Regions from separate parts of the Variovorax sp. P4_B10 genome, predicted to be linked through region 2. Evidence: riboswitches for the same ligand, from Rfam matches in the RefSeq annotation. Region 2 holds a riboswitch; the other holds the start of a gene.
What was found. Region 2 has a riboswitch for glycine ahead of AC1DXX_RS17655 (D-amino acid dehydrogenase). Riboswitches for the same ligand answer to the same signal wherever they lie in the genome.
Positions count from the first base shown of each region.

Region 1: linked by a shared signal. The riboswitch ahead of gcvT (glycine cleavage system aminomethyltransferase GcvT) and the one ahead of AC1DXX_RS17655 (D-amino acid dehydrogenase) in region 2 are both predicted to bind glycine.

Region 1 covers NZ_JBFUHN010000071.1:411-14,638, reverse strand. The annotation lists gene AC1DXX_RS26080 (NAD(P)H-dependent flavin oxidoreductase) at 1-182, shown strand, start outside; gene AC1DXX_RS26075 (alpha/beta hydrolase) at 190-870, shown strand; gene AC1DXX_RS26070 (TetR/AcrR family transcriptional regulator) at 845-1,462, opposite strand; gene AC1DXX_RS26065 (DUF2855 family protein) at 1,513-2,625, shown strand; gene AC1DXX_RS26060 (DUF3014 domain-containing protein) at 2,748-3,668, shown strand; gene AC1DXX_RS26055 (hypothetical protein) at 3,754-4,002, shown strand; gene gcvP (aminomethyl-transferring glycine dehydrogenase) at 4,054-6,960, opposite strand; gene gcvH (glycine cleavage system protein GcvH) at 7,012-7,383, opposite strand; gene gcvT (glycine cleavage system aminomethyltransferase GcvT) at 7,428-8,603, opposite strand; glycine riboswitch at 8,651-8,755, opposite strand; glycine riboswitch at 8,768-8,858, opposite strand; gene AC1DXX_RS26035 (hypothetical protein) at 8,893-9,459, opposite strand; gene AC1DXX_RS26030 (TRAP transporter large permease) at 9,590-10,882, opposite strand; gene AC1DXX_RS26025 (TRAP transporter small permease) at 10,893-11,405, opposite strand; gene AC1DXX_RS26020 (TRAP transporter substrate-binding protein) at 11,500-12,474, opposite strand; gene AC1DXX_RS26015 (anti-sigma factor) at 12,582-13,331, opposite strand; gene AC1DXX_RS26010 (RNA polymerase sigma factor) at 13,328-13,936, opposite strand; gene AC1DXX_RS26005 (DUF3455 domain-containing protein) at 14,063-14,228, shown strand, end outside.
Region 2 covers NZ_JBFUHN010000035.1:37,906-52,133, forward strand. The annotation lists gene AC1DXX_RS17620 (FkbM family methyltransferase) at 1-4,788, opposite strand, end outside; gene gmd (GDP-mannose 4,6-dehydratase) at 5,051-6,088, shown strand; gene AC1DXX_RS17630 (GDP-mannose 4,6-dehydratase) at 6,085-6,972, shown strand; gene rfbC (dTDP-4-dehydrorhamnose 3,5-epimerase) at 6,965-7,513, opposite strand; gene rfbA (glucose-1-phosphate thymidylyltransferase RfbA) at 7,510-8,400, opposite strand; gene rfbD (dTDP-4-dehydrorhamnose reductase) at 8,423-9,313, opposite strand; gene rfbB (dTDP-glucose 4,6-dehydratase) at 9,310-10,389, opposite strand; glycine riboswitch at 10,505-10,597, shown strand; glycine riboswitch at 10,609-10,726, shown strand; gene AC1DXX_RS17655 (D-amino acid dehydrogenase) at 10,818-12,137, shown strand; gene AC1DXX_RS17660 (hypothetical protein) at 12,189-13,820, opposite strand.

The DNA.
Region 1 (14,228 bases), on a different contig from region 2:
CGGCCGCGCCCGAGTTTCCGCTCGCCACTTCGGGCATCGCGCCGCTGCGCGCCAAGGCCGAGGCGCAGGGCAGCGGCGACTTTTCTCCGCTGTGGTCGGGGCAGAACGCCACCGGCTGCCGCGAAGTGTCTTCGGCCGAGGTGACCCGGGCGCTGGCGCAAGGCTTTCATGCATCCCTCTGAACCATCCATGACCCAACAACTCCATCTGCCCTTCAAGTTCCTGGCGCACGGCGCCCAGGCCGACGTCCGCGAGCCCTGGCTGCTGGTGCTGATGCACGGCGTGGGCAGCAACGAGCAGGACCTGTTCGGCCTCGCGCGGCTGATGCCGCCGCAGTTTCACGTGCTGAGCCTGCGTGCGCCCTATGTGCTGTCGCCCGATGCCTATGCGTGGTTCGAATTCGAGGTGCTGCCCAACGGCGAGCGGCACATCAACGAAGAGCAGGAGCGCGAAAGCCGCTTCCTGGTCGGCGAGATGATCGCCTCGGCGGCGCAGCAGCTCGGCGTGCCGCCGGAGCGCATCGTGGTCGGTGGTTTCAGCCAGGGCGGGATCATGGCGCTGTCGCTGCTGCTCACGCAGCCCGCGAAGGTGCGTGCCGCGATGGTGTGGCACAGCCGGCTGCTGTCGCAGGTGGTGCCGCACATCGCGCCGCCGGAGGCCTTCGAGGGCAAGGCGCTGTGGGTGAGCCATGGCAGCGCCGATAACGTGATTCCCCCGAGCGCTGCGCAGGCCACGCGCGAACTGGCGCGTGGCCTGCCGCTGGCGCTGTCGGGTTCGGACTTTCCGGGCGCGCACGAGATCCGCCCGGCCGAGCTGCAGGGCACGCTGGCGTGGCTGCAGTCGCTCAGCGCGGCGACAGGCGCGCCGTGACCATCGCCTCCATCTCGCCCACCCAGCCGTCGCCGGCGGCCTCGGGCTGCACCAGCAGGCGATAGCGGCGTCCGCCCCAGGCGGCGGTGAGCAGGGCGTGGACTGTGGCAGGTGGGGGCGGCAATGGCAGGTCCTTGCAGGCAGCGAAGGCCCCGAGCCAGCGTTCGGCGAGTTCGTCGTACACCCGGCGATGGTGCTTGGGCTCGGCCACGCGGTGCTCGAGCATCAGCATCTCGGGGTCGAAGGCCGGCAGCCCTTCGAGCCGCGTGTCGCAGGTGATGCGCACCAGGCGCTTCACGCGTTCGCGCCAGTCGATGTCCGTCGGCGCGATCGCCTCCGCATCGAGCCGCGCGAGCAGCGCCTCGATGCAGTGGCGGACATAGCCCGAGAGCAGGGCTTCCTTGTCGGGAAAGTAGTCGTAGAGCGTGCCGACCGCGATGCCGGTTTCCAGCGCCACGGCCCGCGTGGTCACGCCTTCCCAGCCGTGCGCGGTCCAAATCCGAACAAAGGCGTCGTAGATCGCCTGGACGGTGAACTTGCTGCGCGCCTGCGTGGGGCGTTTCAGGGGCTTGGAGCGGGGTGCGGCCGGCATGGACTGGGTTTCCGAACCCGCTGCAAGGCGGGCCGTCCTACAGTTTGCGAATGAACAACGCATTCACTTTAACCCGCCTCGAAACCCGCAAGAACGCGCTCGGCACCACCCGGCTGGTGGCCGCGCCCGACGCCGGTGCGCTGCAGCCCGGCGAGGTGCTGATGAAGATCGGCCGCTTCGCGCTGACCACCAACAACATCACCTACGCGGCCTTCGGCGACGCAGTGATGAAGTACTGGCAGTTCTTCCCGACCGGCGATGCCGACTGGGGCCACATGCCGGTATGGGGCTTCGCCGACGTGGCGGCCTCGAACGCCGAGGGCGTGGCGGTGGGCGAGCGCTTCTACGGCTACTTTCCCATCGCGAGCCACCTGCGCATGCAGCCGGTGCGGGTGACGGCGCGCGGCTTCTACGACGGGGCCGAACATCGCCATGCGCTGGTGTCGGCCTACAACCAGTACATGCGCTGCAGCAACGACGCGGGCTATGCCGCGGCGCAGGAGGACTACCAGATGCTGGTGCGCCCGCTCTTCATCACCTCGTTCATGCTGGCGGATTTCCTGGAGGACAACGCCTTCTTCGGTGCGAAGCAGGTGGTGGTGTCCAGCGCATCGAGCAAGACCGCATTCGGCACGGCGTTCTGCCTCGACAGGCGCGAAGGTCTGCAGCTGATTGCGGCCACCTCGGCCGCCAATCGCGCCTTCGTCGACGGGCTGGGCTGCTATGACCGCACCTTGCGCTACGAGGAAGTCACCACGCTGCCCGCCGATGTGCCGACGCTCTACATCGACTTCTCGGGCAACGACGCGCTGCGCGCCACCATCCACCACCACTTCGGCGCGGCGCTGGTGTACGACTGCTATGCGGGCTCGGCGCAGAAGACCGAGTTTCTCGGCGACACCGCTTCGCTGCCCGGCCCGACGCCCCAGCTCTACTTCGCGCCCGTGCAGATCCGCAAGCGGAACGCCGACTGGGGTCCGCAGGAGGTCAACCGCCGCTTCAACGAGGCGCAGGGCAGGTTCATCGCCGAGCTGGGCAAGCCCGGCAACCGCTGGATGGCGCTGGTGCAGGGCGAGGGCTTCGTGCATGCGCAGGCGGTGATTGCCGACCTGCACGCGGGCAAGGTGGACCCGCGCCAGGCGCACGTCGTTCGCCTGGGCTGAACTTTCGCGCCGGCGGCGCGTCACAGGGCGTTACGAGGCCGTGGCATTGCGGAGGCCCCAATTGGTGCAACATTGACCGATACCTCCGCACCACCCATCCTCCAGCAAAGGAAAGTGCCGCCATGTCCGACAGCGAATCTTCCAACGACTCCAGGGACGCCTCAGAGTTCAGGCCCCGCCGCGAGACCTCGATGGGGACCATCGTCGTCATCGCGCTGCTGGTGCTGGCCGCCGCTTTTTTCGGCTGGCGCTGGTACCAGCAGCAACAAAAGCAACTCGAGCCCGTGCCGGTCGCCGCCGCGCCGAACGACGGGCCTGCGCCCGCACCGGCGCCCGCACCTCAGCCCGAGTCCCTGGAGCCGAAGAACCCCATGGATGCGATCGCGCTCCCGGGCGCGGGGCTGCCCACGGTCGCGGATTCCGATACGCGCGTGATGAAGGAACTCGTCGATCTGTTCGGCAGCAAGAACGTGGCAGGCTTCCTGCAGTTCGACGGCATCGTGCGCCGCTTCGTGGCAACGGTCGACAACCTCGCGCGCGAGCAGGCGCCTGCGAGCGCATGGCCGGTGCGGCCGACGAAGCAGCGCTTCATCACCGAAGGGCAGGGCGAGAGGCAGGCCATTGCGGCCAACAATGCCGCGCGCTACAACGCCATCGTGCTGTTTGCCGAGTCGGTCGATCCGGGCAAGGCGGCCAAGGTGTATGCCCGGCTCTACCCGCTCTTCCAGCAAGCCTACGAAGAGCTCGGCTATCCCGGGCGCTATTTCAACGACCGGCTCATCGCCGTGATCGACCATCTGCTGCAGGCACCCGAGCCGCAGGGGCCGGTGCAGGTGCGGCTGGTGGAGGTGAAGGGCGACGTGCCCTCGCAGCGGCCCTGGGTGCGCTACGAGTACGTCGATCCGAAGCTGGAATCGCTGTCGTCCGGCCAGAAGATCATGGTGCGCATGGGGCCGGAGAACGAACGCCGGGCCAAGGCCAGCCTGCGCGGCTTCCGCGAGCAGATCGCCACCGGCGAACTGGTAAAGAAGAAGCAGCCCTGAGGCGCTGCGCCGTGTAGGCGCAGGCCGATTGCACGCGGCGCGGATGGCGCAGATGATTTGTTCTCAAGATTTCGAGGACAACCGTATGAACCCGATGAGCGTCGACCTCTATCAAAGTACTACCGATCCCAAGAAATTCCTGGCGCTTCCCGCGGGCGTCGATCCGGCCGAACTCATGGGTCCGATGACCTTCGACCGGGACTACGCACAGATCAAGCGGTACCAGGAGGCATTCGAATTCGACCCGTCCGAAACCTATGCCGGGGTCAATGCCGCCAAGATCGCAGCGGACATCCTGACCGTGAAGTGGGCGATGTATCGCCGCGAAGCCTGACCGCAGAACGGTGCCGCGGCGCGACGGCGCGGGGCCGTCGCGCTTGCGTCTTCAGGCCTCTTCGGTTTCCTCGTAGTCGCCGACCGGCACGCAGCTGCAGAACAGGTTGCGGTCGCCGTACACGTTGTCGACACGGCCGATCGGCGGCCAGTACTTGGCCTGCTTGAGCGCGGCCAGCGGGTAGGCGCCGAGTTCGCGCGAATACGGGTGCGACCATTCCGTGCCGAGCAGGCTGGCCGCGGTGTGCGGGGCGTGCTTGAGCGGGTTGTCTTCCTTCGGCCAGACACCTTCTTCCACACGGCGAATCTCGCCGCGGATCGCGATCATCGCGTCGATGAAGCGGTCGAGCTCGGCCAGCGGCTCGCTCTCGGTCGGCTCGACCATCAGCGTGCCGGGCACGGGGAAGCTCAGCGTCGGCGCATGGAAGCCGTAGTCGATCAGTCGCTTGGCCACGTCTTCCGCGGTGACGCCGCTGGTGTCCTTGAGCGGGCGCAGGTCGAGGATGCACTCGTGCGCGACGTGGCCGTTGGGGCTCGCGTACAGCGTGGGGTAGTGGTCCTTCAAGCGCGCACTGATGTAGTTGGCGCTGAGGATCGCGATTTCGGTCGCGGCCTGCAGGCCCTTCGCGCCCATCATGCGGCAGTACATCCAGCTGATCGGCAGCACGGCCGCGTTGCCCAGCGGTGCGGCCGAGACGGCGCCCACGCCGTTCGACGGCACGCCGGCCGTCGCATGGCCCGGCAGGTAGGGCACGAGGTCTTCGACCACGCACACCGGGCCCACGCCCGGGCCGCCGCCGCCGTGCGGAATGCAGAAGGTCTTGTGCAGGTTCAGGTGGCTCACGTCGCCACCGAACTCGCCCGGCGCGGCCACGCCGACCAGCGCGTTCATGTTGGCGCCATCGACGTACACGCGGCCGCCGTGTTCATGCACGAGCTCGCAGAGTTCCTTCACGCGGGTTTCGAACACGCCGTGCGTGCTCGGATAGGTGATCATCACGGCGGCGAGGTGCTTGCTGTGCTTTTCGCAGGCGCGCTTCAGGTCGTCCATGTCGACGTTGCCCTGCGCGTCGCAGGCTGTCACTACCACCTGCAGGCCCACCATTTGCGCACTTGCGGGGTTGGTGCCGTGCGCCGACGAGGGAATCAGGCAGATGTTGCGGTGGCCCTGGCCCTTGGCTTCGTGAAAGGACTTGATGGCCAGCAGGCCCGCGTACTCGCCCTGCGAGCCTGCGTTGGGCTGCAGGCTGATGCCTGCATAGCCTGTTGCCTCGCACAGCCAGGCGCGCAGCTGCGCGTCGAGCTGCGCATAGCCCAGCTGCTGGTCGGCCGGTGCGAAGGGGTGGATGTCGGCGAACTCGGGCCAGGTGATCGGGATCATCTCGCTGGTCGCGTTGAGCTTCATGGTGCAGCTGCCGAGCGGGATCATGCTGCGGTCGAGCGCGAGGTCCTTGTCCGACAGGCTGCGGATGTAGCGCAGCATCGCGGTCTCGCTCTTGTGGGTGTTGAACACCGGGTGCGTGAGGAAGGCGCTGGTGCGGCGCAGGTCTTCGGGCAGGCGCGGCGCGGTGTTGACAAGGTCGTTGAAGCGCGGCATCGGCGTGCCGGCGGGAACGAACAGGGCCCACAGCGTTTCGACGTCGGCGCGGGTGCTGGTCTCGTCGAGCGAAATGCCCAGGTGCTGCTGCAGCCGCTGGCGCAGGTTGACGCCGGCGGCGTAGGCGCGCTCGATGATCTTCGGCGTGTCGTCGCCGGTGCGGATCGTCAGCGAATCGAAGGCGAATGCATTGACCGGTTCGCGGCCCATCTGCGTGAGGCCCTGCGCGAGGATGGCCGTGAGCGCCGCCACGCGCTGTGCAATGCGTGTGAGGCCGTCGGGCCCGTGGTACACGGCGTACATGCTGGCCACGACGGCCGGCAGCACCTGCGCGGTGCAGATGTTGGACGTGGCCTTCTCGCGGCGGATGTGCTGCTCGCGCGTTTGCAGCGCGAGGCGGTAGGCGGGCTGGCCGTGCGTGTCGACGCTCACGCCGACCAGGCGGCCCGGCAGCGAGCGCTTGAATTCGTCGCGGCAGGCGAGGTAGGCCGCGTGCGGGCCGCCGTTGCACAGCGGCATGCCGAAGCGTTGCGTGGTGCCGCAGACGATGTCGGCATCCCACTCGCCGGGCGGCGCGAGCAGCGTCAGCGCCAGCAGGTCGGCCGCCACGCAGAAGGCGGCGTCGCACTGGTGCGCGTGGCCCGCGAGCGGGCGCAGGTCGTGCACATGGCCGGTGGTGGCGGGGTACTGCGCGAGCACGCCGAAGAACCCGCCGCTCGCCATCAGCAGCGGCAGTGTTTCGGATACGGTGCTCACCTTGACCTCGATGCCCAGCGGCGCGGCGCGCGTCCTGATGACCTCGATGGTCTGCGGATGGCAGTCGCCCGACACCAGGAATACGTTGCTCCTGCTCTTCACGCTGCGCTTGGCGAGCGTCATCGCCTCGGCCGCGGCCGTGGCTTCATCGAGCATCGAGGCGTTGGCGATGGCCATGCCCGTGAGGTCGCACACCATCGTCTGGAAGTTGAGCAGGGCTTCCATGCGGCCCTGCGAAATCTCGGCCTGGTAGGGCGTGTAGGCGGTGTACCAGGCGGGGTTCTCGAGCACGTTGCGCAAGATGACGCCCGGCGTGTGCGTGCCGTAGTAGCCCTGGCCGATAAAGTTCTTGAATACCTTGTTCTTCGACGCCATGGCCTTCAGCTCGGCCAGCGCATCGGCCTCGGTGACGGGCGCCGGCAGCCGCATCGGCTTGGCGCGGCGGATGGCCGCGGGCACGATGCCGTCGATGAGCTCCGCCCGCGTTTCCGAGCCGATCACCGGCAGCATGCGCGCCTCGTCCGCTGCATCGATGCCGATGTGGCGGGCGAGGAATTCTTCGGCGTTCTCTAGTTCTTGCAAAGAGGGAAGGGCGGGAATCGGCATGGCGGTGAAGGCTCGGGGAGGAAGGGGATGCTCGGGAGAGGAGTCAGGCGATCAGGATTCGGCGGCGAACTTGTCGTAGGTGGCGGAATCGAGCAGCGCGTCGAGTTGCGCCGGGTCGCTCAGCTTGACCTTGAAGAACCAGCCGCTGGCCAGCGGGTCGCTGTTGGCGAGCGACGGGTCGGCGCGCAGGGCTTCGTTGACTTCGGTGATCTCGCCCGACACGGGCATGAACACGTCGGCTGCGGCCTTGACCGATTCGACGACGCCGGCGACATCGCCTTGCGCAAAGCTCTTGCCGACTTCGGGCAGGTCGACGAACACCACGTCGCCCAGCGCGTCCTGCGCGTGCACGGTGATGCCGACGGTGGCTGCGCCGCCTTCGGCGGACACCCATTCATGGTCCTTGGTGTACTTGATGCTCATGAAAAAAACTCCTCGTGGAAAAAATGATGATCGGGGTGCAGAGCCTAGCCGCGGTAGTAGCGGGTGGGCACGAAGGGCATGGTCGAGACTTCCATCGGCACGGGCTTGCCGCGCACGATGGCCTGCACGCGCGTGCCGGGCTCGGAGAAAGCGGTGGCGACGTAGGCGATGGCAATGGGCCGGTCGGCCGTCGGGCCGAGCAGGCCGCTCGTGACGAAGCCGATGTCGTGGCCTTCGAAGGATTGCAGCACCGTGCCGTCGCGCACCGGGATGCGTTCGAGCGCCACGAGGCCGACGCGCTTGCGCTTCAGCGTGTGGTGGTCGGTGTGGCCGGCGGCGCCTGCCGCGGCGGCGTCGAGCTGGGCCAGGATCCTGGCTGCACCGGGGAAGCCGCCTTCGCGCGCGCCGCCCGTGCGGCGCACCTTCTGGATCGCCCAGTTGAGCGAGGCCTCGACCGGCGTGGTCGTGGTGTCGATGTCGTTGCCGTACAGGCAGAGCCCGGCTTCCAGGCGCAGCGAGTTGCGCGCGCCGAGGCCGACGGGCTTGACCTCGGGCTGCGCCAGCAGCAGGCGGGCGAGGGCGTCGGCGTCCTTGCCGGCCACCGAGATCTCGAAGCCGTCTTCGCCGGTGTAGCCGCTGCGGGTGACGAAAGCGGGAATGCCGCCGATCTGCACCGCGCCGCCGGTCATGAACACGAAGCGCTCGATGCCGGGCGACAGGCGCGCCAGGGTGGCGGCCGCCTGTGGGCCCTGCAGGGCGAGCAGCGCATGGTCGGGCAGGGGCTGCACCTTGCAGCGCGCGCCGATCTTCTGCTGGATGTGGGCGATGTCGGCCACCTTGCAGGCGCCGTTCACGATCACGAAGATCGAGCCGTGGCCTTCGTTGAAGAACATCAGGTCGTCGAGGATGCCGCCTTCGTCGTTCAGCAGCAGCCCGTAGCGCTGCTTGCCGGCCGGCAGGTCGATCACGTCGACCGGCATCAGGGTTTCGAAGGCGGCCGCCGCATCGGGCCCGACCAGGCGCAGCTGGCCCATGTGGGAGATGTCGAACAGGCCGGCCGCATCGCGCGCGTGCTTGTGCTCGGCCATCAGGCCGGCGGGGTACTGAACGGGCATGGAATAGCCGGCGAAGGGCACCATGCGGGCGCCGAGCTCCACGTGCAGGTCGTACAGCGGCGTCTTGAGAAGCTGGGTGTCGGATGAAGCGGAAGAAGCAGCCACGGGGCACTCCAAAGGGGCAGTCGAAATCCATGGCTGCAACGCCACGGGCCACCCCTGCTGTCCGCTTTACCTGAGAGATTCGCCCCACGATCGGGGTTTGCTCCTTCGGTGGGCCGGTGCATGCGCAACGGCCTCTCTCCAGCAAGGAAACGCTGGTTTGCACCAACGCCTTGTCAGTCCTTTTGCCTGAGCGTTCGGGAATCCCCTGCGCCTTCGGCGGCCCCGCGTGGCGGTGCTCTCTCCTGACCCCGCCAAGTGTAGTGGATCGCGGGCCCCGGAGCCCGCGGCGTCAGTGCACGATTTCAGCCGGTGGCAGCAGCCGCTCGATGCGCTCGCGCAGCGACTCGGCCCGCTCGGCGCCGGCGGTTTTCTCGATTTCGGAGAGCATCAGCGCGGCGATGGTCAGCATCGCCTCCCGGTCGCGGGCTTCGCGCAGGGCGTCGCGCATCTGCAGGGCGAACTTGGGGTCGCGCCGCACGAACATGCGCTCGCAGATGTCGAACAGGAACATCCGCGTGGTGGCCAGGGAGCGCTTGCCGTCGAAGTTGTCGGCCGAGGTGGCGAGCCGGATCGGGTCGACCGCCGGCACCGGGGCGGGCGGTGCGGCAGCGGCGGCAGCCTGTGCCGCCGCCTGCGCCGTGGCGGCGGCGATCGCCTGGGGGTCCTGCAGGTAGCCCTTGAGCACCAGCGCCTGGATCGCCTGCTCGGCTTCGGTGCGGTTCGCGAACATCGGGCTGAAGTCGGTCAGCGTACGCCGGCCGTCGGCCATCAGCAGCAGCGCGCGCTCCCGCTGGGTGAGCGTGCGCTGGCCGCCCTGGAGTTCGTCGCGAGCCTTGTCGGTCTTGGTAGGAAACATGGCGGCCACAGCTTTCGGAGATCGAGGGCTGCAGCATCGTTGCAAGCGGTGACATCTTCATGAACCATTTTCCCTGGAGGGAAAAATCACCGCCGCGGCCGTGGGCCGCCGTGAAGTCGGCCGCGCAGGGCTACTTGAACCCGAGCGCGCGCGGCAGCCAGGTGCTGAGCGCCGGCACGAAGGTCAGGATCATCAGCACCGCACCATGCGCCCACAGGAAGGGCACCAATTCCTTCACCAGCGCCGACATCGGCACCTTCGACACATTGCAGGTCACGAACAGCAACCCGCCCACCGGCGGCGTGATCATGCCGAGCGTGAGGTTGAAGATCACGATCATCGCGAAGTGCACCGGGTCGACGCCCAGCTTGATCGCCACCGGCGCGAGGATCGGTGCCAGCACCATCACGCCCGGCAGCGGTTCGATGAAGATGCCGAACAGCAGCAGGAACACGTTGACGATGATCAGGAACATCCACGGCGAGAGATTCATGCTGATCAGCCATTCCGCCATCTGCTGCGGAATGCCTTCGATGGTCAGCACCCACGCGAACGAGGCCGACAGCCCGATGATGATCAGCACCGAGGCCGAGAGCAGTGCCGAGCGCGAGAGGATGTCGGGCAGCATCTTCCACTCGAGCGTGCGGTAGACGAACTTGCCGCACACCAGCGCATAGAACACCGCCACCACCGAGGCCTCGGTCGGCGTGAACCAGCCGGCGCGCATGCCGCCCAGGATCACCACCGGCAGCAGGATCGCGGGAATCGCCTTCCAGGTGGTGACGAGGATCTCGCGCAGCGGCGGCGTCTGGCCGTCGCCCTTGTAGTTGCGCTTCTTCGAGACGTGGAAGTTCACGACGCACATCGCCACCGCGATCAGGATGCCCGGCAGGATGCCGGCCGCGAACAGCGTGCCGACCGAGACGCTCTCGTCCTGCAGCGCATAGATGATCATGATGATCGAGGGCGGAATGATCGGCCCGACGATCGCGGTCGAGGCCGTCAGCGCCGCCGCGTAGGAGCGGTCGTAGCCGGCCTTGTCCATCATCTTGATGAGCATCGACCCCGGCCCCGCCGCATCGGCCAGCGCCGAGCCCGAGATGCCCGAGAAGAAGGTGAGCGACACCACGTTGGTGTAGCCCAGTCCGCCGCGCCGGTGGCCGACGAACTGGCCCGCAAAGCGCAGCAGCACCTCGGTGAGCGAGCCGCCGCTCATGAGCTCGGCCGCAAGGATGAAGAAGGGCACGGCCATCAGCGGAAAGCTGTCGATGCCGGTGAAGGTTTCCTTCAGCAGCACCATCAGCGGATAGTTCTCCGCAAGGATGAGCGTGGTGACGGTGGAGAGGCCCAGCGCAAAGGCCACCGGCACGCCGATGGCCAGGAACACGCAGGCGGAGACGATCAGAACGATGCTGGCATCCATGGTCGTTCCTTTACAGCGACGCCGAAGCGTTGGCGTCGAAGTGCGCGTCGGAGGCGAACTCGCGCCGCATCACGTAGCCGCGCACCACCAGCAGCCAGTGCACGACCAGCAGCACGCCGCCGAACAGCATCGCGCTGTAGATGTAGGCGAACGGAATCTGCGTCACGGCCGTGAGCTGGAACATCGTGCGCTCCATGTACAGCCAGCCGTACCAGGCCATGAAGCCGAAGAAGGCGAACAGCAGCGCAGCGACGAAGGCGCGCACTGCGATGGCGGCGCTGCGCGGCAGCGCGTCCTGCAGGTTCTCGACCGCGATGTGGCCGCCGTAGCGCAGCACCGGCCCGGCCCCCAGGAAGGTGAGCCAGATCATCATGTGGCGCGACACCTCTTCGGCCCATTCGAGCGACTGGCTCGTGGTGTAGCGCATGACGACGTTGGTGAAGATGATGACCGACATGGCGGCCAGCAGGAGGATCAACGCCCAGCGATTGGCGGCCAGAAAGTAGCGCTCGAAAACTTGCACGTTTGTTGTTCTCTGTTCTTGTCTTGAAAAAACGAAGCGCCCGGCGCACTGAAGCGGGCCGGGCGCGGTCATCGGAAGAAGCTGGCGCGCAGGCTTACTGGATGTCCGTGATCTTCTTGATGTTGTCCGCCCCGAACTCCTTGGCGTAGCCTACGTAGGCCGGCTTCAGGGCTTCGCGGAAGGCGGCGCCGTCGACGTTCTTCGTGACCTTCATGCCGTCTTTCTCGAGCTGGGCGATGCCGTTGTTCTCGTCGTCGTTGACCTTCTTGCGCTGGGCGATGGACGCCTTCTTCGCGGCTTCGACGAAGACCTTCTTGTCGGTGTCCGAGAGCTTGTTCCACACCTTGGGCGAGAGCAGCAGCAGCGCCGGCGAATACACGTGTCCCGTGAGCGACAGGTGCTTTTGCACCTGCGAGAACTTCGACGCCAGGATCACCGGGATCGGGTTCTCCTGGCCGTCGACCGTGCCTTGCTGCAGCGCGCCGAAGAGTTCGGGGAAGGCCATCGGCGTCGGCAGGATGCCGAAGGTGCGGTAGCCGTCCATGTGCACCTTGTTTTCCATGGTGCGCATCTTCAGGCCGGCGGCGTCGCTGGGCTTGACGATGTCGCGCTTGCTGTTCGTCATGTGGCGGAAGCCGTTCTCGGTCCAGGCCAGCGCGATGATGCCCTTGCTCGGGAACTTGGTCAGGATGTCCTGGCCGATGGGGCCGTCCATCACCTTGCGCGCATGGTCGTAGTCGCGGAACAGGAAGGGGATGTCGACGATCTTGACCTCGGGCACGAAGTTGCCCACCGGGCCGGTCGAGGTGTTCACCAGGTCCTGCGTGCCGAGCTGGATGGCCTCGATCTGCTCGCGCTCGCCGCCGAGGGCCGAGTTGGCGAAGTGCTGGCACTTGAAGCGGCCTTGCGTGCCTTTCTCGACCTCGTCGCAGAACACCGTGGAGCCCACGCCGTAGTGCGACTCCTTGGAGGTCGCGTAGCCGATCTTCAGCACCGTCGGTTGTTGTGCCAGGGCGGATGTGCCCAGGGCAAGCGAAAGGCAGGCGGCGGCGATGTGGCCGAGTTTCATGGTGTCTCCGGGGGGATGTGGTCAGGAATGCGTCAGGCGCATGCGACTATGCCGCAACCGGGGGCTTCGCCGTGTCGGGAGTTTCACGGACACCACCGCGAACCGCTTCACCAGAGTTTGGCGCAGCTCCCAGTCAACACCACGTCGGAACTGGGTGCCGAAGGCGTTGCGCTGCGCTCGCGCGTGACGATCAGGCGCGACACCTTGGACAGCAGTTTCTCGGAGGTGTCGGGCAAGGCCGAGACCTGGGTTCCGTTGACAGGGACCACGCCTATCGCGAAAGGTGCCCCGTCGGCGGGCAGGGCCCACAGGACCAGCCGTTCGTCGCTCGCCAGTGCGGGTGCGATGGGCGCGACGCCCAGCACCTTGAGCGTGAGCGTCTTGCCATGCCGCAGCGAACTGACCAGCAGCCGGCCCTGGCCCTGCGCGTCGGTCAGCACGCCCACGTAGCTCTGCGGCAGCCGTTCGCCCGATCGCATTGCCAACTGGTCGCTCGAAATGAAGATGCCGGGCGCCGAGAGGAACAGGGCGCTCGCGGCGACCACCCCAGCCACGATGCCGCCGAGCCCGAAGCCCGTGGGGCGCAGCCAGCCTGTCCAGCGCGAGGCCGAGGCTTCGCGCGCGGCGGCGGGCCGCGTGCGCGCGGCAATCGCAGGCCACAGATCGACGGAAGGTCGGCGCACAGGTACGGCGAGGGCCAGCTGCCCCAGCCGCTGCTCCCATTGCGCCACCAGCGAACGCACGTCGGTGCGGTCGTGCTGCAGGCGCTCGAAACGCCTTCTGGCGCCGCCTTCGAGCGTGCCCAGCACATAGGCCGATGCCAGCGCATCGAGCAACCGGGCGTCGGTGTATCTCACGGCGCCACCCCCTGCGCGCTCAGGCAGGCGCGCAGCTTGTCGAGGCCGCGGCGTATCCAGGCCTTGACCGAGCCCAGCGGCGCGTTCATCTGCGCGGCCACCTCGGTGTGCGACAGTCCCTGGTAGTAGGCGAGCGCCAGGCTCTGGCGAAAGCTGCCGTCGAGCGCCGCCATGCAGCCCTCGATGCGCAACGCCTGCATGGCCTGCTCGAAGAGTTGGAGCGCGCCCGGGGCGGTGTCGGTGCCCTGCGGCAGGCCGGCATCGTCCTCGTCGCCGGTCTGCTGTTGCGGCTGTTCGTGTGCATTGCGCCGCGTGCGCGAGCGCAGTGCGTCCAGCGCCTTGTTGCGGACGATGGCGATCAGCCAGGTGATCGGCTGGATCTCCTGCCCGTCGACGCTGGAGCGGTAGCTGCCCGCGTTTTTCCAGATGTTCACATAGGCCTCTTGCAGCACGTCTTCGGCTGCCTGTTCATTGCCCAACATACGAACCGCGACGCCAAACAGATGCAGATGCGTGCGTTCGTAGATCTGGGCGAAGCAGGCATGGTCGCCGCGGGCTGCGCCGGCGATCAGGTCTTGCAGGCTGGTCAGAATATTTCTATTCATGCGGCGAGTATTGCATCCGTTGTAGCGCGGGTGTCGTTTCTGGAAGGAGCTTCGGGCGTTTGCCCGATTCCTCGATGCCGGTCATTCTGGTCGGCGTTCATTCTTTTTCTTGACCTGGGAAATGCCATGACATCGAATACGCGAATCCTTCCTCTTGCCTGCGTCGTCCTCGGTGCGGCCCTGCTCGCGGCCTGCGCATCGCCACGGCCGGGCGCCACCGCACCGGCGGCGGAATTGCCGGCCGCCATCAAGGCGCCCGACGGCGAGCGCGCCGCCTTCACCTGGCATGCAG
Region 2 (14,228 bases):
TTCTGCGACCCGTCGACCCGCGACCTCTAGCGAAAGTGTTTTTTCAGCGCTAACCTTGGCCCTCGCCCCCAATTCGGCCGCCCACGCCGGATCATCGTATAGGCGCCTCATACAACTGGCTGCGTACTCGGTAGAAGGTTCGGCCCAGACAGAATTCGCGTCGTATGGTGGGATCGGCCGCCCGAGTTTCCGCAATTCAAATGGCACCAGCAGACTGTTGGATTCGTCCATGAAGTCAATATTTCCCGAGTAATTGGTTGCAATAACGGGCTTTCCCATCAGCATCGCCTCTGCCATCGTCAACCCCAACCCCTCGCTTCGATGCAAAGAGACATAGGCGTCGCATGCATCCATGAGCGACAGCACTTCATCCGAGCTAAAGACTTGGTCAATGATTTTGATGTTGGCGCCCGCCGCGGCCTCTCGAAGTTCGGCTATCTGCGCTGGATGTCGATCGCCAAATGAGGTTTTAAGAACCAGACTGACTGACTCTGAGGCATTAAATGCCTGCTTGAACGCGCGAATAAGTCCCAAAGGATTCTTTCGCTCCATGACACTCATCATGTGGAAAGTAAACAGGAAAGTAAAATTCTCCTTATCTAACCCAAAATACCCTCGATCTCGAGGCAAATAGTGCCCCAATTTGACTCCCGGGAAAAGCGTGCGAACCGGAATTGAAAGACGTTCTCTCAATCCCTTCGCGACGAATTCCGTTGCCGTCCATACCTCATCCACCTGCTCTGCCGCGGCAATCCAGGAATCTGGAACTGAATCGAATTCCCAATACCAGTATGCAATGCGATACGGCTTGAACGTACGTCGAGCGAGATCAGATCTTCCATGAAAATCACCAAAAAATGGCTCCGGTTGCGTATGGATTAAAGTAACGTCAAAGTCTTCCAAACCATCGAACTTCCATCGAATTGGGTCATCTTTTTTATCCGTGCGAATATCGCGCAAGGAAGTCTGAATCGCCGCGCTCTTCAACGCGCCTTCGAGCGCCTCGACAGAAACGCGAAGACCCGACGGATAACAGAAATGCCCGATGATGTTTACGCCTGGAGCAATCATTTTCGCGACAGTCACCTGCCGGTTCAGATCTGAGCACCATTGTCTTGCATCGGCCGAAATACCTTCGTGCACCTGCAGCCAGTCAATCAGCGCATTCGCATCCTTTTCATTTTGAAATGCTCTCGGATGCAGGACACGCCACTGGTTCCTAGCGTTGTATGCAGACCTCAAATGCTGTTCAGGCGTGAGTTCAAGCGGCCATTGCGACGGGTCCACCCAGGAATCGGTTGCGTTGTAAGTTGCCGAGAACCATGCCGAGAAATCTTGGCTCCCGAACACGGTTAGCGCATCTGGATATAGCGATTGCCATGCAGGGGTAAAGCGATAAGCCTGCACCAATTCGCGCGCAGGATTTTCGGCAGCCGACCAGAACAGCCACCAAATCTCCTCCAGCCGCAAATCACCTTCCGCTCGGCCATGTTTCATGAACCATCGAAAAAGCTCACCCCGCCCTGCAGGCGTCAGGCCATGCGGAATCGCCTGCCGCACATCTTCTCTGAATAAAAATAGCTGCCTCGCTCGCGCAGAAATATCTTCGGAAAATAGCGACTCAATAGCCTCGTTGAAGGATGCTGGCAACTGCATTTTCGCCTTTGCTTCGTCCTGAAGCCAGCGATAGAACGTCCCGTCGGTACCGCCAGAGAGGGCGTTGGGAAATCTCACGCGAAGATCTCGACGGGAGCGGAGCAAATCCAGGCACCAACGGGCCGCCGACCACTTGTCCGAAACCAAGTGAATAGCTTGTGGAACCCAAAGCACCGACCAACGGGGAAGCCCAGCAGTCTGCACGCAGGCTCCCTCGCTGGCGAGATCAAAGACTGGATTCAATGCAAGGATGGAGCCGCGATCCATTATCTGGCCATCGAGGGTTTGTCGGGGATTTAACTCTCCGTTCAACCTCAGCCTGGGGATCGGGTGATTTCCACTCAACTCGGGATGAAGATAGGGATCCTCATCGATTCCCAGCGCCCGGATATCGTCCGCGATCCGGCGCACATCCCTCACAGGATTGCTGTTGCCCCGTGTCGCACCTTCATGATGAACAAGGCAGGCGGAAGGCGCATATGCCGTTCTGTACCCCGCCTGCCACGCTCGCAGACACAAGGCAACGTCGCTCATTGCAATGAAATAAGACTCATCGAACTTTCCGACAAGTTCGAAAACATCGCGGCGAATCAATTGGCATGCGCCCATGATCGCAAGCCAATTTCTTGGATGATCGGGAGTCCCGAAAACGCCCCATGGCTGCCCGCCGGCACTTCTGTACATCAGTGCGCAAAGATGTGGACCGACACCCACCCCACCGTGCTGCAATTCGAGTGAGGGGTAGATCAGCTTTGTCCCGACAACACCAACGCCGGGTCGCATGGCAAACCCCACCATCTCCTTCAACCAGCCGCGCGAAATAACTTCAATGTCGTTATTTAAAAAGAGCAGCATCTCCCCTGTCGCACAAGATGCCCCATAATTGCAAGCAGCAGAGTAGTTGAAAACTTTTTCGAAATTAACAATTTTGACTTCCGAATAGGCGGCCAACTCTTGGTAATAGGAAAGAGTCTCTGGCTCTTTCGAACCGGTATCCACCACCACAATCTCCTTGTCCGGATAATCGGTCCCAAGCAACAGGCCATTCAAGCACATTCGCAAAAGATGAGACTTGTCTTTTGTTGGAATTACGATGGAAACCTTGGGAAATTTTCTCGGCAACCATTCAATGTGCTGAGTCCCATCTCCCTGAGTTCGGGCAATCGATGAAAAACCCTTGATGGCCCAAAATTTTTCGATCACCTTACGATTTTCCGCAGCAGCGACTTCATTTGACAGTGCGCGCCCCCTATCACTGCCTTGCTTGATGTGGCAAAGTACCTTTGGAATTCTTCGAATGTTTTGAGCCAGATCGCTAACGCGCAAATTCAGATCCCATTCGACTGCACTGCCAGATGACACGTCTATGCCACCGACCTCGTCAACAAGGGCACGTCGCAAAAAGGCGAGCCGCCCAAAATAATTGAATGAATACAGCAGGTCTGGCGACCATTCCGGCTTGAAAAGAGGCAATTCTCGAGACTGCGTGCTGGATTGCTGATCCTCGTCGCTGTAGAAAATTTCCGCATCGGGAAAGCGACCCAGTTCCACGGAGAATTCATTCAACGCCGCTGGTGCAAGAATATCGCCGCAGTCCAGAACGACAATGAATTTTCCTTGCGCCAACTTCAACCCCGCCGACAAGCAGGATGCTTTTTCTTTGTTTTCTGCGGTCGCGAGACGAATACGCGAATCGGAATCGACGAGTTGACCAATTCCCGGATTTTCCTCCGCGGCATCGGCTGCTCCACACAGGACGATTTCCCATGCCTGATGGAACTGAGCCTGAATGGACCCAACGGTTCGAAGCAGACTTTCGGAAGAGGCAGTCCCGGTCACCAGAAAAGTTACAGCCGGAAAATCCTCCGCCGGAAAGGGGGATACATCGGACCAGCGTTCGACTTCGAGTATCCATTTCGCATATTCACTCGACTGCGACGCGGCGACATGCGAAGTCACTTCATGCTGTTGACCCGGGCCGAGCCCTGCTATCGCCTTTCTGTCACGAATGAATTTCAGCCGCTGAGGAATCCGGGTGGGCGTTAGAAGCCACCACAGGGCCTTGGCAGCACGCCTCGCATGAGCCCGGGTAGCGCCGGGGATCATTCCAGCCAATTTTCTGATAGGTGCGGTCGAACGCCATATTGTGGAGTTCTGAATTGCTATGTGATGATGCTCGGCCAGAGCGGCCCGGTCATTGGCAGCGGCGACTAATGCGTTCTTTGATTCGTTTGCAATATGCAATTCCGATCTCAATCCGGCTAGTTGGGCCTTCGCCACTTTTTGGACTTCTTCTTCGCGCTGCTCGGCCTCGGCACATCGATTTTCTGCAGTCACCGCTATTTGCCGGGCTTTTACTAGCTGGGCCTCGACAACCTTCAGCTTGTCTGCAGCGAGGCTCAGTTTGGATTCGTAGCTCTGCGCCCGCGCTCTTTCCTCTTCGACGTCCGCCAGAGTGAAATCATCAAAGACATTTGGCGGGAACTTGAACACCTCGATCAGTTCGCCGTGCTCTGCCGCCACATAGTACCGATTGAGCCCATCCGAATAGCAATGAACATACTGCGCCTCCGTCAGCAGTGATTCCCATTGCTGGTGGCTCTCGATCTGAGACAGAGGAAGGGTCGATTCGACAACCACCACCCAGGGCCTGTTTACCTTCCAGTCATTGCCCTCGATTACGGCACGCTCGAGACCTTCTACGTCGATCTTTAAAAAGTGAACCTGCGCACCTGCCGGAATGTTGTTCTTCCAGATCTCCGAAAGCGTCGTGATGTCGACTTCTTCTTGTCGAGCATTCCATCCAGCATCCGTATGTGCCCGAGCAATCTCCTGATCTGCGGTTGACAGGCCTGTATCTTCGATGAAGTTCATTGAGATTCGGCCGACCCGATTTCCCACGGCAACACGAAGGTTTGTTTCAAGCGGTCTCTTTTCGACGATCTGGGAAAAATAAAATGGATTGGGCTCGATGTTGATCCCGTGCCATCCATGCTCGCTGAATGCCTTTGTGACGGAGTGAAGATCGGGAGACCACGCTCCTACGTCGATAAAAAAACCATTCTGAACACCGCCTAGGGCTCGCCAGAGCATTACATCTTCGAAATTTTGAGCGTGAGAGATAAATGGCATGTAGTTTTAATCTGCGCTTGTTTCTAGGCAAACACTGGAGATGCAAGATGAGGGATGGCAGACTATGGATTCTGCCCGCAGTCCGCTTGTTACCACGCGTAGCGCGCCACGCGGAGCCGTCGGCATTCGGCCGCCTCCGCACGGGACGCCGGGGACACCATCATGGGCTTCCTCCTTCTTGCGGCAAAATCGTCCGTTTCCAGCTTGCTAGATTGTCGTGCAACACGCGTCGACACTAGCCTTACCGAAGGGAGAGATCCTCATGAAAAAACACGCGATCGTGACGGGCGTCACCGGCCAAGATGGTGCATATTTAGCTGAACATCTGCTTGCTAAGGGATACGTTGTCTACGGCACCTACCGCCGCACCAGCTCCGTCAACTTCTGGCGCATCGAAGAACTCGGAATTCAAAATCATCCGGATCTTCATTTGGTTGAGTACGACCTCACCGACCTGGGAAGCTCGATCACACTGATCCGCGACGCTGCGCCGGACGAGGTCTACAACCTCGCCGCCCAGAGTTTCGTCGGCGTCAGCTTCAATCAGCCCACCGCCACGGCTCAGATCACCGGTGTGGGCGCGCTGCATCTTCTGGAAGCCATTCGTCTGGTCAACCCGAAGATCCGCTTCTACCAAGCGTCGACATCGGAGATGTTCGGCAAGGTTCAAGCCATCCCTCAGATCGAGGAAACCCCGTTCTATCCCCGCAGTCCCTATGGTGTCGCGAAGCTGTACGCCCATTGGATGACCATCAACTACCGCGAGAGCTACGACATCTTCGGCTGCAGCGGCATCCTCTTCAATCACGAAAGCCCATTGCGCGGCCGAGAGTTCGTCACCCGCAAGATCACCGACAGCGTTGCGAAGATCAAGCTTGGCAAGCTCGACGTGCTGGAGCTCGGAAACCTCGATGCCAAGCGCGACTGGGGGTTCGCCAAGGAGTACGTCGATGGCATGTGGCGCATGCTGCAGGTGGATGAGCCCGATACCTACGTGCTCGCCACCAACCGTACGGAAACCGTGCGCGATTTCGTCAGCATGGCGTTCAAGGGTGCAGGCATCGCCGTCGAGTTCAAGGGAACCGGAGAAGCGGAGTCTGCGGTCAACACAGCAACGGGCAAGACCGTAATGCGCATCAACCCGAAGTTCTATCGTCCTGCCGAGGTGGAGCTTCTGATCGGCAATCCCGCCAAAGCCAAGGCCAAACTTGGCTGGGAGCCCACTACCACGCTGGAACAACTCTGCCAGATGATGGTGGAGGCCGACATTCGACGCAACACACAGGGCTTCTCGTTTTGAAGATCCTGCTTACCGGCGCGGAAGGATTTACCGGCCGCTTGTTTGCCGAGCGCGCAATTGCGGCCGGTCACACAATCAGCGCACTCCAGTCCGATCTGACGCATCGCGATGCGATGCTCAAGGAAGTGCTGGAGGTGGCGCCCGACGCCGTGGTGCACCTGGCGGCCATCAGTTTCGTGGGACACGCGCATGACGCCGCGTTTTACGCTGTGAACGTCGTTGGAACCACCAATCTCTTGGATGCGCTGGTGCAGTTGCCTGTTCGGCCCAAACGTGTGCTTTTGGCCAGCAGCGCCAATATCTACGGCAACGCAACCCAGTCCCCCATCAAGGAAGACCAGGCGCCGGCACCGGTCAACCACTACGGCATGAGCAAACTTGCCATGGAGTTCATGGCGAGGACCTACAGCGACCGACTGAATCTGGTGATTACCCGCCCTTTCAACTACACCGGCCCTGGGCAGGATGCCAATTTCCTGATTCCGAAGCTGGCCGTGCACTTTGCAGCACGCTCACAGTCGATCTCATTGGGCAATCTGGACGTAGAACGCGAGTTCAATGATGTGCAGATGGTCTGTGACGCCTACTTGCTGCTACTCGCTCATGGAGAGCCAGGCGAGGCCTACAACATCTGCTCGGGGCGGCCGCATGCGCTGCGGCAAGTGATCGAGACATTTGCCCGAATGACTTCGCACAATCCCCGCATCGAGGTGAATCCGGCTTTCGTCAGGCCGAATGAAGTGCATCGGCTCTGCGGCGACCCGAGCAAGCTCCAAACATTGCTGGCCAAACAGCATGCATCGCTGGAAGAGCCGGAACTGGAGGAAACGCTGGCGCGAATGCTGCGCGCCGCCAAGGTCACCGCAGCAGACTCAATCAGCTAAAGACTTCGGCCTGGCTAAAACTTGTGCCGGCTTGGTCTTTGCCCGACAGCTGTGGGGCCACGCCGATTGGCGGCCACACGATTCCCAAGTCGGCGTCGTCCCACTTGATCGAGCGCTCATGAGTGGGCGCATAGTAATCCGTCGTCTTGTACAGAAACTCGGCCGTTTCGCTGAGCACGAGAAAGCCGTGGGCAAACCCCGCAGGCACCCAGAGTTGCTTGTGGTTGTCTTCGCTGAGTTCCACACCCACCCATTTGCCAAAGTTCGGCGACGACTTGCGGATGTCCACAGCCACGTCGAATACCGCGCCCTGAACAACACGCACTAACTTCCCTTGGGGCTGCTGAATCTGGTAGTGCAGACCACGCAGCACGCCCTTGGCCGAGCGCGAGTGGTTGTCCTGGACGAACTCGACATGCCGCCCGACAGCCTCATCGAACGCCTTGCTGTTGAAGCTCTCGTAGAAAAACCCCCGTGCATCGCCGAAGACCTTCGGCTCGATGACCAGCACCTCGGGAATCGCGGTGGGTGTTGCCTTCACGAACGCACCTCCTCGGCCAGCAAATGATTCAGGTATTTGCCATAGCCGCTCTTCTCCAGCGGCGCGGCAAGCCTTGCCAGTTGCTCCCGGTCAATGAAACCATGCCGCCAGGCAATCTCTTCCGGACAGGCAATCTTCAACCCTTGCCGGTGCTCCAGTGTCGCGATGAACTGCCCCGCTTCCATCAGGCTCTCGTGCGTGCCGGTGTCCAGCCACGCATAGCCGCGCTGCATGATCTGCACGTTCAGCTGATTGAGACCCAGATAAGCCTGGTTGACCGCCGTGATCTCCAACTCGCCACGCGCGCTGGGCTTCACGGCCTTGGCGATGTCGACCACCTGGTTGTCGTAGAAATAGAGGCCGGTCACGGCATAGCTGCTTTTGGGCTTGGCCGGCTTCTCCTCGATGCTGCTGGCCTTGCCCTTTGCATCGAAGGCCACCACGCCATAGCGCTCGGGGTCGTGCACGTGATAGGCGAACACCGTGGCGCCCGCCGATTTCGAATCGGCATCGGCGAGCAGATGCGCGAAGTCATGGCCGTAGAAGATGTTGTCACCCAGCACCAGCGCGCTCGGCGAATTTCCTACGAATTTGTCGCCGATGATGAAGGCCTGCGCCAGGCCGTCGGGGCTGGGCTGCACCGCGTACTGCAGGTTGATGCCCCACTGGCTGCCGTCGCCCAGCAGTTGCTGAAAACGCGGAGTGTCCTGCGGCGTGCTGATGATCAGGATGTCGCGCATGCCGCCGAGCATCAGCGTGCTGAGCGGGTAATAGATCATCGGCTTGTCGTACACCGGCAGCAGTTGCTTGCTGAGCGCCAGCGTTGCAGGGTGCAGGCGTGTGCCCGAGCCACCGGCCAGGATGATGCCTTTGCGTTGTGTCGTCATTGCTTGTTCTCGTGTAGATCGTTCAGAGCGTTTCGCGCAGCATGCGCGCAACGCCTTCTTGCCAGTGCGGCAGGCGCAGCCCGAAGGTCGTTTGCAGCTTGGTGGTGTCGAGACGCGAGTTGTGCGGCCGCGTGGCCGGCGTCGGGAACGCACTGGTGGGCACGGGATCGACTTTTTCCGGCCCGGCCTTGAGTTCGACGCCCGCGGCCTTGGCCAGCTCGATCACGAAGCGCGCGTAGCCGTGCCAGGTGGTCTCGCCGCCCGCCACCGCGTGATACAGGCCCGCCTTGGCCGGATCTTGCAGGGTGGCGCGAATGGCGTGCGCCGTGACATCGGCCAGCAGCTCGGCGCCGGTGGGCGCACCGAACTGGTCATTGATGACGGTCAGCCGATCGCGCTCCTTGGCAATGCGCAACATGGTCTTCGCGAAGTTGCCGCCGCGTGCGGCATAGACCCAGCTGGTGCGGAAGATCAGGTGCTTGACGCAATGCTGGGCTACCAGCTGCTCGCCTTCGAGCTTGGTGCGGCCGTAGACGCTGAGTGGCCCCGTTGCATCGTCTTCTTTCCAGGGCTTGCTGCCGCTGCCATCGAAGACGTAGTCGGTCGAGTAGTGAACCATCAGCGCGCCGATCTGCTGCGCCGCCTCGGCCACCACGCCGGGCGAGGTGGCGTTGAGCTTGCGGGCGAACTCGGGCTCGCTCTCGGCCTTGTCGACCGCGGTGTGAGCGGCGGCATTGACGATCACGTCGGGCCGCACCTTCAGCACCGTCTCGGCCAGCTGCTCGGGGCGGCTGAAGTCGGCATTGAAATCGGTGCTGTCGAAGTCGAGCGCGACCAGCTCGCCCAGGGGCGCGAGGCTGCGCTGCAGTTCCCAGCCGACCTGTCCGCCCTTGCCCAGCAGCAGCAGCTTCATGCCGTGGCCTTCGCTGGTGCCGCGTCGTACTGCTTCTGGACCCACTCGCGGTAGGCGCCGCTTTGCACGTTGCGCACCCATTCGCTGTTCGCGAGGTACCACTCGACGGTCTTGCGGATGCCGCTGTCGAAGGTCTCGACGGGCTTCCAGCCGAGCTCGCGTTCGAGCTTGCGCGCGTCGATGGCGTAGCGGCGGTCGTGGCCCGGGCGGTCGGTGACGTAGGTGATCTGCTCTTTGTACGGTTGACCGTCCGACCTGGGGCGCAGTTCGTCGAGCAGCGCACACACGGTGTTGACGATCTCGATGTTGGGCTTCTCGTTCCAGCCGCCGACGTTGTAGGTCTCGCCGAGCTGGCCGGTTTCGAGAACCCGGCGGATGGCGCTGCAGTGGTCCTTCACATAGAGCCAGTCGCGCACCTGCATGCCGTCGCCGTACACGGGCAGGGGCTTGCCGGCCAGTGCGTTGACGATCATCAGCGGGATCAGCTTCTCGGGGAAGTGGAAGGGCCCGTAGTTGTTCGAGCAGTTGGTGGTGACCACCGGCAGGCCGTAGGTGTGGTGCCAGGCGCGCACGAGGTGGTCGCTGGCGGCCTTGCTGGCCGAGTACGGACTGTTGGGTTCGTACTTGTGCTCTTCGGTGAAGGCCGGGTCGGTCTTGGAGAGCGAACCGTAGACCTCGTCGGTGGAGACGTGCAGGAAGCGGAACGCCGCCTTGGCATCGGCCGGCAGTGCGCTCCAGTGGCCGCGCACGGATTCGAGCAGGCGGAAGGTGCCGAGCACATTGGTCTGCACGAAGTCTTCGGGGCCGTGGATCGAGCGATCGACGTGCGATTCCGCGGCGAAGTTCACGACGGCGCGCGGCTTGTGCTCGGCCAGCAGGCGGTCGAGCAGCGCGCTGTCGCCGATGTCGCCCTGCACGAAGATGTGCTTCGGGTTGCCCTGGAGCGACGCGAGCGTCTCCAAGTTGCCCGCATACGTGAGCTTGTCGAGGTTCACGACCGGCTCGTCGCTCTGCGCGATCCAGTCGAGTACGAAGTTGGCGCCTATGAAGCCCGCGCCGCCGGTTACCAGGATCATGGGGTCCCCTGTTGTTGTCAGAACGATCGCCCTTCGGCGAGTGAACGGGCGATTATCCCATTGGCCCGCAGGGCCGAAGTCCGGGGTTGGCGCATCTGCGGCCTCCACCTACAATCGCCCCACTGCAGGAGAGCGGGCCACCCCGGTGGCCCTACCGAAGGCGCAAACTCCCATAAACGCTCAGGTCGGCCCGAACAGGGGGTCAGTACTGCATCAAATCAAACGCCGTCTGGAGAGCCATCACCCACCTTGCGTGGCCGTGATGCACCGAAGGAGCAAACCCGTTGCAAGGCGCAATCGGGTGAATCTCTCAGGTACCGAGGACAGGGGGAGCGGCAACTTGGACCGTGGTCGTCCGGTTGCTTGCTATTGATTCAATAGCAAACCACGCCCGCCGTTCAAGCGCTGCAACCTCAAAGGTACTTGAAATGCGCGTGATCGTTCTTGGCGCCGGCCTGCTCGGCGTGACCTCGGCTTACTACCTCCAGCAACTCGGCCACGACGTGACCGTGATCGACCGGCAGGCCACCCCGGCCGCCGAAACCAGCTTTGCGAACGGCGGGCAGATCTCGGTCAGCCACGCCGAACCCTGGGCCAACCCGAGCGCGCCGCTCAAGGTGCTGCAATGGCTGGGCAAGGAAGATGCGCCGCTGCTCTTTCGCATCCGCGCCGACATGCGCCAGTGGCTCTGGGGCCTGCAGTTCTTGCGCGAATGCACGCCGGCGCGCACGAAACACAACATCGAGCAGATCGTCCGCCTGGGCACCTACAGCCGCGAAATGTTGCAGCAGTTGCGCCGAGATACCGGTCTGAGCTACGACCAGCGCACCCAGGGCATCCTGCATTTCTATACGACGCAGAAAGAGTTCGACGGCGCACTCAAGCCCGCCGAGCAGATGCGCGCGCTGGGCTGCGAGCGGCTGGTGATCTCAGCCGACGAGGCCGTGAAGATCGAGCCCGCCCTCGCCCACATCCGCCCGCAACTGGCCGGCGCCACCTACACGGCCGAAGACGAATCCGGGGACGCCAACCGCTTTGCGCGCGAACTCGTGGGCCTCGCCGCCGCGGCCGGCGTGAAGTTCCTCATGAGCCACACGGTGACTGCCCTGCGCGAAGCCGGCGGCAGCATCGACCACGTCGAGGCCACCGACAGCGAAGGCCGCTTCCAGCGCATCCGCGGCGACGCCTTCGTGCTCGCGATGGGCTCGCTCAGCCCGCTCTACGCGGCGCCGCTGGGCATCCGCCTGCCGATCTACCCGGCCAAGGGCTACTCGGTGACGCTGCCCGTCAAGGACGCATCGAAGGCGCACCAGGTCTCGCTGACCGACGACGAGTTCAAGCTCGTGTTCTCGCGCTACACCTCCGAGTCGGGCGACCGCCTTCGCATCGCCGGCACGGCCGAGCTCAACGGCTACGACCGCGACCTGAACCGCGTGCGCTGCGAAGCCATCGTGCGACGCGTGGAAGAACTGTTCCCCGGCGCCGGCGACACCACGCAGGCCCAGTTCTGGACCGGCCTGCGTCCCGCGACGCCGAGCAATGTGCCGATGATCGGCAAGACGAAGCTGCCGAACCTGTACCTCAACACCGGCCACGGCACGCTCGGCTGGACGCACGCCTGCGGCTCGGGCAAGTCGATCGCGCGGATCGTGAGCGGGCTCGCGCCCGAGGTGGATTTCGCGTTCACGGGGATTGCGTCAGCGAGTCTCGCAGGGGCCACTCGCACCTACCCGACGAGTGCATCGTGAGACATTGACTGGTTCAGGCTTGCACACCGCTCGAGCAAGGGGAGGCGGAATTCAATGCGCCGCAATCGCCATTTGAAGGTCGTCGACAGGCTCACGGCTGTCGACGCTCGCAGCTTCGTCCTCGCCGCTATTCAGCGCGTCAGCTCTTAGCAAGTGAAGCCCGAAGCCCAAGCATCGAGCGTCCGTGCTTGGAGATAGATCGCAAGGTCGATGCGCACCCTTCACCAAAAACTCAGCCATCAAGAACGACTTGGCGTGCAATTGGCACGCCTCGAAATCGCGGAAGAACATCAACGATTCGTCTATCTTGATGGGTTGGCAGGTTTCGCCATTGATTCGAACCTCCAGTTCAACCGAAGGGCTTCCCTTCGGTTGATAGAGTGCGCCTATCACGGTGATTCGCACCCGCTCAACGGCATGGAGTTCTGCGGTGTCGAGCATCAGAAGAAAGGATGCTTTTCCCCCTGAGCTCCAGACACCCCAGGTTTCTGGCTCATGCCAGCCAGAAGTCAGCCCCGGTGCATAAGCGCTGTCGCTTCCGAATCGGACATCGCCACCCAACGCCACCCTGGGGGTAGACCGCACTCCGGCAGCGTCGAGTTGCAGTCCCCAACGAACCCCGAAAGCCTGATCTATCAGGCCAGAATTGGCCGTGGATATGACCGCAGCATAGCGTCTCCTCGGCATTAGAAAAAATGGAACGCACGATCGGCTGACCGCATCCCTCATCACAGGAAGCGATGCTATTTCGCTTCCGACAGGGATCCAGTCGCTGCAATCAACCGGGAGATAGGCAGCGTTATTTCTATCCTGCTCAATGATTCTTTCCTTTCGCCGACCGAAATACTCCGCCTCGATCAGCGCACCAGACGAAATTCCGGCGAAGAAATCGACATTTTCGGCGCACAGCATCGCGTATATGTTGCAATCAACTTCGACTGCATTCGGTATGCGCCGGAATAAATCATCGAGCTGCGCCGTATTTTCTTGATAAGGATGCGGCTTGATCGCCAGAACATCCACGGTAGCCGCCAGGCAAGCGACTTTCTCAATCACATCCATCGGACGTACAAGTTGCCCATTGCACACCAGCGCCAGATCAACTTCAGTCTGCCCCAGAAAAACGCCAACCCGTGAATCACGGCAGAACATTGCGCTGTCACCTCGCCGCGAGAAGAGGGCCTTCATTCCAATCACCGCACTTTGAAATGTTTCATTTGGCACTTTGACCCTGGAAAAGACGGTCGCAATTTTTCTATTGTTGGTTCGCACGCCCAGATGAAGATGACGGGAAAATCGCAGCGAATGCACTTCCACATCAATAAATGATGCACCGCAGGAGCGAATATATTGCAATACGGAAGGAGGCATCCCCCATCCGATGACCAAACTCTTCTCGCCAAGTCCCAGTACGTTCAATTCCGGTGCAGGCTTCAGGTCGGCGATGGCAGCACTTGCCCAGCCGTCCTTCGTTCGAGGCAAATTCAGCGAATCCATGATGGATCCGACGGGAATCCGACCTCCGTCCGAAACTGGGTATTCCTCGCGCTGGGGTATTCCCAAGGATTGGCACGAAAAAGAAAAAAGACCGCGAAGAAAGCGTCGATTGGACGGGTGAGATCGAAGTCCGTTTTCTTCGGATCGAAAGAAATCATCCAAAAATATGATTTCATTGAAAGCCAAGCAACTCATCGTGAAACACAGAACCTGGAGGTTCTCCAGCAAGCCATCGAAGCGAAATATTTATACTTAAGTACACAAAATTCTGGGCAGTCGCCAGCCTCGCGGAATCGGCTCGCTCGTCTAGTTATCTTTTGTGACAACTTGATTACATCAAATAATTAACAACTCTGCTTTTGCGTCGCTGGCCCCCCGCAAAAACCCGGCGCGCACGGGCCCTTGGCGTCACCATGCCAAGATCAAAAAAAGGGGGAACATCGCGGCCATCGCGAAGCTGCCAAGCAAGGGCGATCCCGGACCACAACGCGGACGCTGTTAAGCAGAGGCTCTCGACGCGGCAGCGCCGATCAAGCCAGTACCACTACGGCCGCCACGGCCGGGCCCGACGCAAGCAGCAGACGGCTTTGCCCG